2 regions of the Chromobacterium sp. IIBBL 290-4 genome follow, and region 2 is predicted to be linked to the other one. Evidence: predicted binding sites of a transcription regulator. Region 2 holds the regulator's gene; the other holds the start of a gene.
What was found. The regulator FNR, encoded in region 2, switches genes on or off when oxygen is low (the NO sensors DNR and NnrR bind a similar motif). The targets are predictions, from matches to a motif close to TTGATNNNNATCAA.

Region 1: a site for FNR is predicted at 3,295-3,308, ahead of NKT35_RS01870 (M61 family metallopeptidase). Genes of this name have one in related genera too.

What each region holds. Positions count from the first base shown of each region.
Region 1 is NZ_CP100128.1:410,592-418,556, forward strand. It holds gene pepN (aminopeptidase N) at 1-1,336, opposite strand, end outside; gene NKT35_RS01870 (M61 family metallopeptidase) at 1,427-3,220, opposite strand; gene ccoN (cytochrome-c oxidase, cbb3-type subunit I) at 3,669-5,093, shown strand; gene ccoO (cytochrome-c oxidase, cbb3-type subunit II) at 5,112-5,726, shown strand; gene NKT35_RS01885 (cbb3-type cytochrome oxidase subunit 3) at 5,730-5,921, shown strand; gene ccoP (cytochrome-c oxidase, cbb3-type subunit III) at 5,918-6,847, shown strand; gene ccoG (cytochrome c oxidase accessory protein CcoG) at 6,967-7,965, shown strand, end outside.
Region 2 is NZ_CP100128.1:2,787,723-2,795,687, forward strand. It holds gene ugpQ (glycerophosphodiester phosphodiesterase) at 1-516, shown strand, start outside; gene NKT35_RS12870 (SemiSWEET transporter) at 539-796, shown strand; gene NKT35_RS12875 (methyl-accepting chemotaxis protein) at 863-2,878, opposite strand; gene hemN (oxygen-independent coproporphyrinogen III oxidase) at 3,100-4,506, opposite strand; gene fnr (fumarate/nitrate reduction transcriptional regulator Fnr) at 4,613-5,359, shown strand; gene NKT35_RS12890 (DUF1853 family protein) at 5,423-6,331, opposite strand; gene NKT35_RS12895 (RNA methyltransferase) at 6,321-7,085, opposite strand; gene NKT35_RS12900 (inositol monophosphatase family protein) at 7,231-7,965, shown strand, end outside.

The DNA of each region.
Region 1 (7,965 bases), 2.4 Mb from region 2:
CGGCCTGGCTATACCACAGCGCGAACTGGGCCAGGTCCACATCATTGGCGTCCGCCATCGCCGCGCGGAAATCGTCGCAGGTGACCGCCTGGCCGTCATGGCGCTTGAAGTACAGGTCCATGCCCTTGCGGAAGCCCTCGCGGCCCAGCAAGGTTTCGTACATCCGCACCACTTCCGCGCCCTTCTCGTACACGGTCATGGTGTAGAAGTTGTTCATCTCGATATAGCTGTCCGGGCGGATCGGGTGCGCGGTCGGGCCGGCGTCTTCCGGGAACTGCGCCATGCGCAGGCCCTTGACGTCGTCGATGCGTTTCACCGCGCGGCTGTAAATGTCGGCGCTGAATTCCTGATCGCGGTAGACGGTCAGGCCTTCCTTCAAACTCAGCTGGAACCAGTCGCGGCAGGTGACGCGGTTGCCGGTCCAGTTGTGGAAGTATTCGTGGCCGATCACCGCTTCGATGTCTTCGAAGTCGGTGTCGGTGGCGGTGTCCTGACGGGCCAACACATACTTGGTGTTGAAGATGTTGAGGCCCTTGTTTTCCATCGCGCCCATATTGAAGTCGCCGACCGCGACGATCATATAGATGTCCAGGTCGTATTCCAGGCCGAAACGCTCCTCGTCCCACTTCATCGAGTGCTTGACCGACTCCATCGCGTGCGCGGTCTTGTCCTGATCGGCCGGCTCGGTCCAGATTTCCAGCGCCACTTCGCGGCCGCGCATGGTGATGAACTTGTCTTTCAGCGCCACCAGCTTGCCGGCCACCAGCGCGAACAGATAGGAAGGCTTGCGGTAGGGATCCACCCACTTAACCCAGTGGCGCTTCTTGTCCACCATGCCTTCGCCCACCTTGTTGCCGTTGGACAACAGCACCGGGTACTTTTGCTTGTCGGCCTTGATGGTGGTGGTGAACTTGGCCATCACGTCAGGACGGTCCAGGTAATAAGTGATCTTGCGGAAACCTTCCGGCTCGCACTGGGTGAACAGATTGCCGTTGGAGGCGTAGAAGCCCATCAGGCTGCTGTTGCTGGCCGGGTCCAGTTCGGTTTCCACTTCCAGGATGAAGCTGTCCGGCACGCCGGACACGGTCAGCACATCCTCGGCCAGGCTGAAGCGGCTGCCGTCCAGCTTTTCGCCGTCCAGCGCCACGGCCACCAGCTTGGCGCTGCCGTCCAGCTTCAGGTCGGCGGCGGTCGATTGGCCATTGCGGTTGATCACCAGCCGCGATTGCACGCGGGTGGCTTCGTCTTCGATGTCGAACACCAGATCGACGCGGTCGATCAGGAAGGCCGGGGCCTGGTAATCCTTGCGGTACTTCACTTCCGGCTGTTGGGCCATGCGTGTCTCCTTCGGTCCGGCTCGTGGCCGGTCTCATTCATAGACAGAACGGCGCCGGATCGGCGCCCTTCTTTATCGTTCTGATTCGCCTCAGCGATTTGCGATCCACTTGCCGCCTTCCGGCAGCAGCTTCAGGCGGCAGGTATCTTCCGGCGCGGCCTGCAGCGTCACTTCGAAGCTCATCAGCTCGTCGCGGCGGAAGGCGTGCAGCTTGATCTTGTCGCCGGCGGCGCGGCGGGCGATCTGCTTGTCCAGATCGACAGCCTTCAGCTTGTCCACCGCCACCACCACGTCGCCGCCAGACAGGCCGGCAGCCTGGGCCGCGCCGCCATCCAGCACATGGGTCAGCTTGACGCCGGCGGCCTCGGCCGCGCCGCGCGCGCCTAGGGTCAGCGGCGCCGGCTTGCCGGCGAAGGCGTCCACCACGCCGCCGCGATCAGACGCGCCCTGGCCGGCTTCAAACTTCAATTCGATGCCCTGGCTGGCCAGCAGTTCCGCCAACGGCAGGTCCTGCGTGCTGCGCAAGGCCAGATCGAAGAAAGGCTTGAGCTTGAGGCCGGTGGTTTCGATGGCGATCTTTTCCCACTCGTCTTCTTGCAGGCCCTTGCCGTCGGCCAGCCACTTGGCCCACAAGGCGCGCATCACGTCATCCAGAGACTGCTTGCCCTTGCTGTCGCGGCGGATCAGCAGGTCCAGCGCCAGCGCGGCCAGCGAGCCCTTGGTGTAATAGCTGACGATGCTGTTGGGGCTGTTTTCGTCCTGGCGGTAGTACTTGGTCCAGGCCTCGAAGCTCGACTGCTCCAGCGTCTGCTTCATTCTGCCCGCGCCGCGTTGCACGCCGGTGATGGTTTCGGCCAACAGGCCCAGATAGCGCTTCTCGTCGATCAGGCCGCTGCGCACCAGCGCCAAATCGTCGTAATAGGAGGTGATGCCTTCGAAGGCCCACAGCAGCCGGGTCATGCCCTCGCGGTTCAGATCGTACGGCACAAACGCCGCCGGCTTCATCCGCTTGACGTTCCAGCTGTGGAAGTATTCGTGGCTGATCAGGCCCAGCAGCTTCAGATAGCCGTCGCTGATCTCGGCCGCGCCCGGCGCCGGCAGGTCGTCGCGATTGGCCACCAGCGCGGTGGAGGCGCGATGCTCCAGACCGCCGTAGATGTCCTTGCCGACAAACAGCATGAACACGTAACGGTCGAACGGCGCCGGCTCGCCGAACAGCTTGATCTGGTATTCGCAGATCTTCTTGGTGTCTTCGGCCAGGCGCTTCAGATCGGCCTGGAAGCGGCCGGAGACGACGAATTCGTGCGGCACGCCGCAGGCCTTGAAGCTGACCTTGTGGAAATCGCCCAGCTCCACCGGGTGATCGATCAGTTCGTCATAGTTGGCCGCGCGGTAAGCGCCGAAGCCGCTCTTTTTCTTGACGTCCGCTGCCGGCAGGCTGGTGGCGACTTTCCAATCGGCATAGGCCTTGCCTTCCGGCGCGTGTATCTCCACCGCGCAGGGCTCGTTCTCATAGCCCTCCGCCGCCAGAAACACGCTGGTGCCGTTGAAGAAGCCGCGCTCGGCGTCCAGATAGGCGCCGCGCACCGACAGGTCGAACGCATACACTTGATAGCGCAGCGTCAGCGCGCCCTTGGCCGGCTCAGCCTGCCAACGGTTCTTTTCCAGCTGACGCACGGCGACTGCCTTGCCTGCCGATTCAGCCGACAACTGGATGATGTGCCTGGAAAATTCACGGATCATATAACTTCCGGGAATCCACGTCGGCAAGAAAAACACCTGGCCATTTTTGGCTGGATGCAAAACAGTGGCGGAAACCTCGAACAGGTGCGCCTCCGGCGAAACCGGGCGCAGAGAATAGCTAACGGGGGGGACTGTGTTCATGATCTGCCTGCAAGCGTTGCAAAACTTGATGATTTTAGCATTTCCGCGAGTTTCGCGGCACGACTCATGGCGTATTGATCCATATCAATAAGACTTGTCTGCATGCCAATACAATTGCATCGAGTGGCAATATGGACTGTCATATCGCCATCCGTGAAGTCAAGCAAGAAAGGACATACTAGGACCGCGGCATGCCGCCATGCAACTGGCTTGAAAAAGCCAATTGATCTAGAATTGCGGCATTCTAAAAAAGGTTTTTGGTGCTGTCGAAAAGGCTTGGAAGCTGCTAATACAGACATCAAAGCTTATCGATACAGGTCAAGCACTCCTTGCCTTTTACGTTCGGTTCCCGCGACCTGGGCCACCCTGTCGAGATTGGGATGCAGGGCCAAAGTTCAAGTCGCCATGGTTTGTCTGTTCTGAGTTAGCAACCTTGGAGAAAACCTTAATGGATACGCAACCCACTTATAACTATAAGGTGGTGCGCCAATTTGCCATCATGACCGTTGTTTGGGGCATTGTCGGCATGTTGGTGGGCGTCATTATCGCGGCCCAGCTGGTGTGGCCGGAGCTCAATTTCGGGCCCTGGTTCCACTTTGGCCGCCTGCGCCCGCTGCACACCAACGCCGTCATCTTCGCCTTCGGCGGCTGCGGCCTCTTCGCCACCTCCTACTACGTGGTGCAACGCACCTGTAACGTGCGCCTGATCTCCGACAAGCTGGCCGCCTTCACCTTCTGGATGTGGCAATTGATCATCGTGCTGGCCGCCATCACGCTGCCGCTGGGCATCACCTTCGGCAAGGAATACGCCGAACTGGAATGGCCGATCAAGCTGATGATCGCCGTCACCTGGGTGGTGTACGCCATCGTGTTCTTCGGCACCATCGCCATCCGAAAGGTCAAGCACATCTACGTGGCCAACTGGTTCTACGGCGCCTTCATCCTGGCGGTGGCCTTGCTGCACATCGTCAACTCCGCCTTCATTCCGGTGACGCTGACCAAGTCCTACTCGGTTTACGCCGGCGCGGTCGACGCGATGGTGCAATGGTGGTACGGCCACAACGCCGTGGGTTTCTTCCTGACCGCAGCCTTCCTGGGCATGATGTACTACTTCGTTCCCAAGCAAGCGGGCCGTCCGGTTTACTCCTATCGTCTGTCCGTGGTGCACTTCTGGGCGCTGATCTTCACTTACATGTGGGCCGGCCCTCACCACTTGCACTACACCGCTCTGCCCGACTGGACCCAATCCATCGGCATGGTGTTTTCGCTGATCCTGCTGGCGCCTAGCTGGGGCGGCATGATCAACGGCATCATGACCCTGTCCGGCGCCTGGCATAAGCTGCGCACCGACCCGGTGCTGAAGTTCCTGGTGGTTTCGCTGTCGTTCTACGGCATGTCCACCTTTGAAGGCCCGATGATGTCGATCAAGACCGTCAACGCGCTGTCCCACTACACCGACTGGACCATCGGCCACGTGCACTCCGGCGCGCTGGGCTGGGTGGGCTTCATCACCATCGGCTCGATGTACTACCTGATCCCGCGCCTGTTCGGCCGCGAATCCATGCACAGCGTCAAGCTGATCGAGGCGCACTTCTGGCTCGCCACCGTCGGCGTGGTGCTGTATATCGCCGCGCTGTGGATTTCCGGCGTGACCCAGGGCCTGATGTGGCGCGCGCTGAACGCAGACGGCACTTTGACCTATGCCTTCGTTGAAGCCGTCAAAGCCAGCTATCCGTACTATTTCGTGCGCTTCCTGGGCGGTTCCCTGTACCTGCTGGGCATGCTGCTGATGGCTTACAACACCTTCCGCACCGTCTCCTCCGGCCGCGCCGTGGATGCCAAGATCCCGGCCATCACCGCTGAAGCTCACTAAGGAGGCGAAGGAAAAATCATGGACAAAATCCAGAAACTGATCGAAGAACATGTGGGTTGGCTGATCGTGCTGACCCTGCTGGTGGTCAGCGTGGCCGGCCTGGTGGAAATCCTGCCGCTGGCCTTCCAGAAATCGGTGACCGAGCCGGTGGCCGGCGTCAAGCCCTACACCGCGCTGCAGCTGGCGGGCCGCGACATCTACATCCGCGAAGGCTGCTACAACTGCCACTCGCAGATGATCCGCCCGTTCCGCGCCGAAACCGAACGCTACGGCCACTACTCCGTCGCCGGCGAATCGGTGTACGACCACCCGTTCCAATGGGGCTCCAAGCGCACCGGTCCGGACCTGGCCCGCGTGGGCGGCCGCTATTCCGATGAATGGCACCGCGTGCACTTGAACAACCCGCGCGACGTGGTGCCGGAATCGAACATGCCGGCCTTCCCGTGGCTGTCCAAGAACCTGGTGGACGCCGACATCTTGCCGGCCAAGATGACCGCGCTGCGCCATGTCGGCGTGCCGTACACCGACAAGGACATCGCCGAAGCCAAGTCGCAAGCCGAGGGCAAGTCCGAGATGGACGCGCTGGTCGCCTACCTGCAAGGCCTGGGTCTTGCGCTAAAGAATGTGCGTTGAGCCATGGACTGGGTCACATTCGGGCGCTCGCTGTTCACGGTGGTCTGCTTCGCGTTTTTCATCCTGGTGCTGATCATCGCCTATAGCAAGCGCTCCAAAAACCGGTACGAGGAAGCGGCCAACCTGCCCTTCCTGGACGACGACAAGGTGCAGGAAGCGCAACAAGACATGGCTTCCAACGGAGCAAGAAAATGAGTCAATTCACAAGCGATTTCTGGAATATCTGGATTATCGTGATCGTGCTGGGCGGCATCATCGGCCTGACCCTGCTGGTGTTCACTCAATCCAAAACCACAGTCAAAAAGGGCGAAGAAGTCCAGATCACCGGCCATATGTGGGACGGCGACCTGGCCGAATACAACAATCCGCTGCCGCGCTGGTGGATGCTGATGTTCTACATCACGCTGCTGTTCGGCTTGGTCTACCTGGTGCTGTATCCGGGCCTGGGCGACTACAAGGGCTCCTTCGGCTGGACCTCGGTCGGCCAGTACAAGGATGAGCGCGCAAAGGCCGAAGCCAAGTACCAGCCGCTGTACGACAAGTATCTGAAACAGGATCTGAAGGCGGTGGCCGCCGATCCGCAAGCCCAGGAAATGGGCAAGCGCCTGTTCCAGACCTATTGCGTGCAATGCCACGGCGCGGATGCGCGCGGCGCCAAGGGCTTCCCCAACCTGGTGAACCATGACTGGCTGTATGGCGGCGATCCGGCCACCATCAAGACCACCATCATGGGCGGCCGCCACGGCCAGATGCCGGCCTGGGGCGCGGTGCTGGGCGAGGAGAAGGTCAAGGACGTCGCCAACTACGTGCTGTCGCTGTCGGTCAACAAGAAGAAGTTCGACGCCGAGCGCGCCAGCCGCGGCAAGGAAACCTTCGCCACGCTGTGCTCGGCCTGCCACGGCGCCGACGGCAAGGGCAACCAGCAACTGGGCGCGCCGAACCTGACGCACCCGTCCGGCAGCTGGCTGTACGGCGGCACCGAAAAGACCATCATCGAAACCGTCACCAACGGCCGCAACAACCAGATGCCGGCCTGGAAGGACTTCCTGGGCGAAGGCAAGGTTCACCTGCTGGCGGCTTACGTCTGGAGCCTGTCCAACAATCCGAAGGCGCCGCAATAAGCGCCAGCCGCACCCTCGCCGCCCGTTCATGCGGGCGGCGTTTTCGCACTTCACCCACCCAGAGGCTTTCGTAGAACCCATCCCGGTGAGTTTTACCAAATCCTCTCCAGGAAACCGACATGTCAGACTCCTTGAAAAAGATAGCCGTCAAGGTGGAGAACGGCGGCAACAATCAAGCAACCGTCTCGCTGTACGAATCCCAAAAGAAAATTTACCCTCGCGCCGTCAAGGGCACCTTCAACAACTTCCGCGTGCTGTTCGTGCTGTTCACCCAGCTGTGGTATCTCGGCCTGCCCTGGCTGCAATGGAACGGCCGCCAAGCGGTGTTCTTCGATCTGGTCGACCGCAAGTTCTATCTGTTCGGCCTGACCGTCTGGCCGCAAGACTTCGTTTACCTGGCAGCCTTGCTGATGTGCTGCGCCTTCGCGCTGTTCACCTGGACCACCATCGCCGGCCGGCTATGGTGCGGCTATTCCTGTCCGCAGACGGTGTACACCGAAATCATGCTGTGGATTGAGCAATGGGTGGAAGGCGACCGCAACAAGCGCATGAAGCTGGACGCGGCGCCGATGAGTTTCAACAAACTGCGGCTCAAGTCCACCAAGCATCTCATCATGATCGTCTTCTCGCTGTGGACCGGCTTCACGCTGGTGGGCTACTTCACCCCCATCCGCAGCCTGGTGGCGGCGATGCCCAGCTTCAACTACGGCCCGTGGGAAACCTTCTGGATGTTCTTCTACGGCGGCTTCACCTATCTGTTCGCCACTTTCATGCGCGAGCAGGTGTGCAAGTACATGTGCCCCTATGCCCGCTTTCAGAGCGTGATGTTCGACGCCGACACCCTGATCATTTCTTACGATGAAGCCCGCGGCGAACCGCGCGGCGCGCGCAAGAAAGGCAGCGACCCGAAAGAGCAAAACCTCGGCTCCTGCATCAATTGCAGCATCTGCGTGCAGGTGTGCCCGGTGGGCATCGACATCCGCAACGGCCTGCAATACGAGTGCATAGGCTGCGCCGCCTGCATCGACGCCTGCGACGATGTGATGGACAAGATGAACTACCCGCGCGGCCTGATCCGCTACACCACGGAAAACGCGCTGGAAGGCAAATATCCGGAA
Region 2 (7,965 bases):
GACGCCGGCGGCTGGAAAGGCGCGGCCTATGCCGGCGAAGCGCTGCCGACGCTGGACAATGTGGCGGCCTATTGCCGGGCGCAGAACATGCTGCTGAATATCGAAATCAAGCCCTGCCCGGGACGTTTCGAGGAGACCGGCCGCATCGTCGCGCAGGAAACGGCGCGGCTGTGGCAGGGCGCGCTTGTGCTGCCGCTGCTGTCTTCGTTCGAGATAGACGCGCTGCGCGCCGCCAAGGCCGCCGTGCCGGCGCTGCCGCGCGCCTTCCTGTGCGAGGAGCTTCCGGCCGATTGGCGCGCCATTCTGGAGGAGCTGGACTGCGTGGCCTTGCACTGCGACCATAAAACGCTGACCGAGGCGCTGGCGCGCGAGGTCAAGCAGGCTGGCTATCAGCTGCTGTGCTACACCGTCAACGAGCTGGCGCGCGCCAAGACGCTGCGCGAGTGGGGCGTGGACAGCGTCTGCACCGACCGCGTCGATCTGTTGGCGCCGCAGCGACCCTTATTGGAGCAATAAGCGAAACAATATGAATGGGCAAATGATTGAATGGCTGGGCCTGCTGGCGGGCTGTCTGACTACGATCTCTTTCTTGCCGCAGGTGCTGCGGGTGTGGCGCACGCGGTCGGTGGACGACATCTCGCTGGGCATGTATCTGCTGTTCGTCGCCGGCGTCGCCTTGTGGCTGACTTATGGTTTGCTGTCGCACGCGCTGCCGGTGATCGTCGCCAATGGCGTGACGCTGGTGTTGTCCGGCTCGGTGCTGGCGATGAAGCTGCGTTACCGCCGGCGGGGCTAGCCAAGCCGGCTGATGGAATGCAAAATCCGCTGCGAGCCAGCGGGTTTTGTTTTGTCGAGCGGGCGCTCAGACGGTGAAGCGGGTAGCCACGCCCATCAGCCGTTGCGAGATCGACTGCAGCTCGCTGGCGGTGGCGACGCTGTCCTTTACCGCCTGGGTGTTCTGCTCGGACATTCTCGACACCTGCTCCACATTCTGCGCCAGCAATTGGCTGGCCGAGCTTTGCTCCTGCAGCGAGGTCATGATCTGGGTGATGCTGCTGGTCACATCCTCCACGCAATGGCGGATATTGTGCATGCTGTCGCCGGCCGCCTGGGTGCGTTGCTGCCCGGCCATGATGGCTTGCATGCCCACTTGCATGCTGCTGGTGCCTTTCTGCGCCGCGTTCTGGATGGCGCAGACGATGGTGCTGATCTCGGTGGTGGACAAGGCGGTGCGCTCCGCCAGTTTTCTCACCTCGTCGGCCACCACGGCGAAGCCGCGGCCCATTTCGCCGGCGCGGGCCGCTTCGATGGCGGCGTTCAGCGCCAAGAGATTGGTCTGGTCGGCCACGTCGCGGATCACATCGACGATGCCGGCGATGGTTTGCGATTGCTGGCTCAAATCGTTGATGGTGTCCGATACCGACGACACGTCGCGGACGATGCCGTCCATGCTGGCCGAGGTGGCGTCTATCACCTTGTCGCCGTCGTCGGACTGGTCCGCGGCGTTGCGCGACAGCTTGCGGGCATGCTCGGACTGTTCGGCGCTGACCGACAGGCTGGTGCTCAGCTCTTCTATCGAAGCCGCCATGCTGGAGGCCGCCTCATGCTGCCGGGCGCTGCTGTCGGCTATGCTTTGCGAGCTCTGCGCCATCTCGTCCGCGGCCTGGTTCACTTCGCGCGCGGTTTCCACCATTTGCGAGACGGTGTCCCTGAGCTGGCTGCGCATCTGGCTGATCGTGGCCAGCAAGCTGCTTTCATCCCTGTCGCGCAGCTCTATCCGCGTGTCCAGCCGCCCGGAGGCGATTTGCGCCACCACTTCCTGCACATAGAAGGGCTCGCCGCCCAGCTGCAGGGTGATGGACAGATACAGCTGATGGAACAGGAAGATGGCGGCCAGCATGGCGATGACGCCGATGACGATATAGCGGTTGCGCTGTCCGGCGATGCGGTCTATCCGCTCCTGCAAGAGCTGGTCCAGCTGCTTCAGGCCGACGGCGATATAGGCGGAAACGGCTTGCGCGCTTTGCGCGCTATGGCCGGAAATTTTCAGGCCGCTGGCGCCGGTTTTGCCGGCTACGGCGTCATCGATGGATGCGCCGTGGCTTTTCTGGATGTCGGCCAACTGCGCGCCAAGCGGCGCCAGCTCATTCTTCAAGGCGCTGTTGTAAGCCACCGCTTTGCCGATGTCGCTGGCCAGGCCGTCGCTCATCTCCGCTATCAGCGGCCGCAGCTCGACCAGGCGGTCGCGCTGGGCGGGATCCAGGGCTTGGTTGGCCGAAGGCAGCGCGGCGATGGCGTTGGCTTCGCCTATGTGCGAGATCAGCGTGGTGAGCTTGCTGGTGGCGGCATCCATCAAATAATAGCTGTCGATGTCGGGGTCCAGCGTCAGGTTGGAGTTGTCGCTGATCACGCCGATCAGATTGTTCAGCTTGTCGCTGAAGTCGCCGTAGGCGGCGATGCGTTGCGCCGCTTTCTGGGCGCCGCCCTGCCGCAGTTTGTCCCATGAGGCGCTGGCGTCTTTCCAGGCGCTGTCGCTGGCGAGGTCGGCGCCGATCTTGTCATTGGCCGCTTTCAGCGCCTGCCATTGCGATTCCAGCTGCTGGGCCGCGGCCGGCAGGGCGCTTTTGGCCTGGGCGTCGCCCAGCGCGGCCAGCACGGCGGTTTCCTGAGTTTGCTGGTTTTGCGCCAGCAGGCCGGTCAGGGGCTGCATATAAGCCACGCCGACCCTTTCCTTGGCGGTGGACTCGATATTGTCCTGATTGCTGCGATACAGGCCGTATACCAGATAAAGCAGCGCGATGGCGATAACCAGGCCGATCAGGGCGAAACGCTTGGGGTAGCTAAGGCGCTGCATCAGGCGGACGATGGGGGTGGTCATGGCAGGCTCCTTCCAGCGGCTAGTCCTTCGCCGCAACCGGAATGATGCGAAGCAAGGTGATTCGCTATTCACTGTATGAGTGAATTTGCTTAAGGCAAGAGAAAATCATATCGCGCCGGATAATGGCGAATTTTTGCCATATTCCGGTAGAACGCGCGCGGAGCGGCCAAGTGAAGGCGGGAAGGCGCCAGCCGGCGGGAAGGCCGGCTGGCTGGGGAGGCTTAGATCGTTTTGGAGTAGCGCGCGTGGGTTTGGCGCTCGCGCAGATGGCGATCGAATAGCATGGCGATATTGCGGATCAGGAAGCGGCCTTTGGGCATCACCATCAGGAAGTCGCCGTCGAAGTCGAGCAGGCCTTCTTGCTGGAATTCGCGGATCTTGGGCATCTCGGCGGCGAAGTACTGCGCGAAATTGATGCCGTGGATTTCCTCAAGCGCCTCCACCGACAAGGCGAACCGGCACATCAGGCTCTGGATGATGGTTCTGCGCAACACATCGTCGCTATCCAGCGTCAGGCCCCTGGCCACCGGCAAACGGCCTTGGTCGAGCGCGGCGTAATAGTCTTCCAGCGTTTTTTCATTCTGGCTGTAACAGGAGCCGACCTTGCCGATGGAGGACACGCCGAAACCCAGCATGTCGCAGTCGGCATGCGTGGAGTAGCCCTGGAAATTGCGCTGCAGCCGGCCCTGGCGGAGCGCTACGGCCAATTCGTCGTCCGGTTTGGCGAAGTGATCCATGCCGATGAAGACATAGCCGGCATCGGTCAGCATCTTCACCGCGTCTTGCAGGATATCCAGCTTGACCGAGGTAGAGGGCAGCTCCGACTCATTGATGCGCCGCTGCGGCATGAACACGGTGGGCAAGTGAGCGTAGTTGTACAGCGCCAGGCGATCCGGAGAGAGGTTGAGCGCGGTTTCCAAGGTCTGCAGCATGCTGTCGCGGGTTTGCAGCGGCAAGCCGTAAATCAGGTCCAGGCTGACCGATTTGATCCCGGCTTCGCGGCCCGCTTCAATCACCTGGCGGGTCTCTTCCTCGCTTTGCACCCGGTTCACAGCCAGCTGCACTTCGGGGTTGAAATCCTGCACGCCGACGCTGATTCGGTTGAAGCCATATTCTGCCAGCCGGAACATGGTTTCACGTTCTACCTTGCGCGGATCTATCTCAATGGAATATTCTCCGTCACTCATGAATTCGAAATGGGTCTTCAGAATGCCCATTAGTCTTTCGAGCTGAGCGTCGGACAAAAAGGTGGGCGTGCCGCCGCCAAAGTGCAGCTGGATGGCCTTTTCCCTGCCGCCCAGTTGTTCGGCGACCAGCGAGATTTCCTTCTCCAGGTAGTCCAGGTAGCGGTCGGCTTTGGACTTGTCTTTGGTGATGATTTTGTTGCAGGCGCAGTAGTAACAAACGGTGTTGCAAAATGGTATATGAGCGTATAGTGATACGGGTCGGCGGTTAGCGCCAATCTGTCTCTGTTTCAGCTTGTTTTGATAATCGTCAGGGGTAAAACCCGGCAGAAATCGATCCGCAGTCGGGTAGGACGTGTATCGTGGCCCCGATCCTTCGAGACGCTCGATCAGTTGTCGATCGAACTCGAAATGCGCGGGAGAAAAAGGATGGGTGGTTTTCATGTCGTTTTCAGATGGAAAAACTTCTGGTGGACTGGTAAATTTGCGGAAAACTTGTGAATTCCGTATTGATAAGGGTCAAGCTTCACCAGCTTGCAGCAACCAAAGCATGTCAGAACACAATCATTCCACTTTGCAAACGCTGAAAATTTCCTGCTCCAGCTGCAGCTTGCGCGAGCTCTGCTTGCCGGTAGGCTTGAACCGCGAGGAAATGAGTCAGCTCGATACCGTCATCCGCCAGAGCCGCAGGCTCAAGCGCGGCGAATACCTGTTCCGCAGCGGCGAAGGCTTCAAATCGCTGTTCGCCATCCGCACCGGCTTCTTCAAAACCTGCGTGGCGAGCCAGGACGGCCGCGAGCAGGTGACGGGTTTCCTGATGTCCGGCGAGCTGATGGGTCTGGATGGCATTTCCACCAGCAACCACAGCTGCGACGCCATCGCGCTGGAGGACAGCGAAGTCTGCGAGCTGCCGTTCAGCCGCATGGAAAACCTGAGCCGGGACATCCCCAGCCTGCAGCACCATTTCTATCGCCTGATGAGCCGCGAGATCGTCCGCGATCAAAACGTGATGCTTCTGCTCGGCAACATGAAGGCGGAAGAGCGCATCGCCGCCTTCCTGCTCAATCTGTCGCAGCGCTTGTCTACCCGAGGTTTCGCCGCCAACGATTTCATCCTGCGCATGAGCCGGGAAGAGATCGGCAGCTTCCTCGGCCTGAAGCTGGAAACGGTCAGCCGCACGCTGTCCAAGTTCCAGCAGCAGGGCTGGATCACTGTCGACCACAAGCACATCCAGCTGGTCAAGGTGGACGATCTGAAGAACCTGATCTCCGGCTGCATGCACGCGGGCGGGCACTAAACGCCCGATTGGCCGTGTAGCCAGGAAAAGCAGGCTGAGAAGCCTGCTTTTTTTACGTCTGGCTCAGGCGAGGGCGGCGTCGATGCGGGCCTGCAGCGCGGCCAAGCGCGAGGGATCGGGCCAGCCGGGCGGCGTGATGAAGCCGCGCGCGACTTCTTCCCATTGGCCGTCCGCGCGCTCACGCAGCTCCGCGACCAATTGCGGCGCGGCTTGCTCGGCCAGCATGCGGCGCAGTGTGGCCTGATCCTGGGTTTGCTGCGCGGGCAACAAGGCGGGCGAGAGCCAGCGCAGCTTGGGCAGCCAGGCCCAGCGGGCCTCAGGCTGGTTCTGAGGCCAGGCGGTGTCCAGCGGCGCATGCCAGCCGGTCGGGCCTTGGCGGGCAAGGCGGGGCGTGTCGCTGGGATGGAAAGTCCAGCCGGTGAGGCGGGCCATCGACGCGCAGTCCGCAAAGCCTGCCGGCAGCGTGGTTTTGCCATCCGGCTGGCGAGCCAATGCCAACTGTGTGGTTATTTTGGTCGCTTTCATGGCCCAGGCGTCATGCAGGCTGGGGCCGACGCGGGAGGCGGGCGACTCATCCAGTTGCAGGTAGAATTTGCTGGCGGTTTCCAGGTGCAGCGCTTCGCCGTCCAGCCGCAGCAGGAAGTCGAATTCGCCTAGGGTGCGCCGCTCTCTGGATATGACTTTCAGATTTTCGGCGACCCATTCGATGTGCGGCGTCAGGCGAAACCAGAAGGAAAAAAGCTGCTCGGCATATTTTCCCAGGCGGGTGGCGGGCCGGGCGGCCAGCCAGGTTTCCAGTTCGAGCGGATTGTCATCCAGCCGCCTCAGCAAATCCACGCCGTTTGGACCAAGCAGGCGGGCGGGCTCGATGTCCGCGCCGCAGCGCCAGGGGGAGGGCGAGGCGAGCAGGAAAGCCAAATCGCGCACCGCAGGGCGCGCGAAGTCGGCCAGGTCTAGCAGATCAGTTTTCATCCTTTTTCAGGCTGCCGTCCGCCGTTCTTTGAACTTGCTTGTAGAAGCCGCGCAGGATGTCGATTTCCTCGCGCAGCACGCCGGCGCGGTTGAACAGCGCGCGCATGCGGCGCATCAGCCGCTCGCTGTTGCGGCGCTTGAAGTAGCCGATGTCTTCCATGGCCTGGCCCAGGTGGCCGCACATGCCTTCCACCTCGCTTTGGGTGGCCGCTTCGCCCTCGGCGCGCAGGTATTCCACGTCCACCTCGGTATGGCTGAACAGCTCATAGGTCATCACCTGCACCGCCATCGCCAGGTTCAGCGAGAAGTAGTCAGGGTTGCCGGGGATGGTCACCAGGCGGTTGCATTGTTCCACTTCCTCGATCGACAGGCCGAAGGTTTCGTTGCCGAACACCAGGGCCACCTGTTCGCCTTCGTGGGCGCGGGCGATCAGTTCCGGCGTGGTTTGGCGCGGGGTGGACAGCGGCGTGGTCAGTTCGCGGCGGCGGCTGGTCAGCGCGCAGGCGACGGTGACGTCGGCCAATGCCTCTTGCAGCGAGCCGACCACGGTGGCGCGCTCCAGCAGGTCCACCGCGCCGGAGGCCAGGGCATTGGCTTCGTCGCTGGGAAACGCCTTGGGTTCAACCAGATACAGGCGGCTCAAACCCATGGTTTTCATGGCGCGGGCGGCCGATCCGATATTGCCCGGATGGTTGGGTCTGGCCAGCACCACGCGGATGTTTTTCAGAAAATCAGGTACTTGGGGTTTATTCATTGGCGTTTTCACATTAAAATAGCGGGCAAATACCAAAAGCCCGCGCCCAAGCGTCGGGTTTTTTTGTTCCTTAACCCAAATTGTTACCGGCGGGTGTCGCGTCATCGACGGACGCCCGCCCATTGTTCAAGTGTAGAGGCCGTCAATGCATCCGATGCTCAATGTCGCGGTTAAAGCCGCTCGTCGCGCTGGCAACGTTATCCAGCGCGCGTCGCTTAACCTCGATACCATTCGCGTAGAGAAGAAAAAGCACAATGACTTTGTGACCGAGGTGGATCGCGCTGCCGAAGAAGCGATCATCAACACCATTCTCGAAGCCTATCCGAAGCACGCGATTCTAGCAGAAGAGTCCGGCGCCAAAGGCATCGGTTCTTCCGAATACGAATGGATCATCGATCCCATCGACGGCACCACCAACTTCCTGCACGGCCACCAGCAGTACGGCATCTCCATCGCGCTGGCGCACAAAGGCCAGGTTCAGCAAGCCGTGGTGTATGACCCGAGCCGCAACGACCTGTTCACCGCCTCGCGCGGCGTGGGCTCCTTCCTCAACGACCGCCGCATCCGCGTGTCCAAGCGCTTCATGATGAACGAGTGCGTGATCTCCACCGGTTTCCCGGTGTCCGATCAGAGCTATATCGATCAATACCTGGGCATGCTGAAAGACGTGATCGGCAAGACCGCCGGCGTGCGTCGCGAAGGCGCCGCCGCGCTGGACCTGTGCAATGTGGCTTGCGGCCGCGTGGAAGGTTTCTTCGAATTGAACCTGAAGCCGTGGGACATCGCGGCCGGCAGCCTGATCGTTCAGGAAGCGGGCGGCATCGTCACCGACTTCACCGGCGAGCAAGGCTGGCTGGAATCCGGCGACATCGTGGCCGCC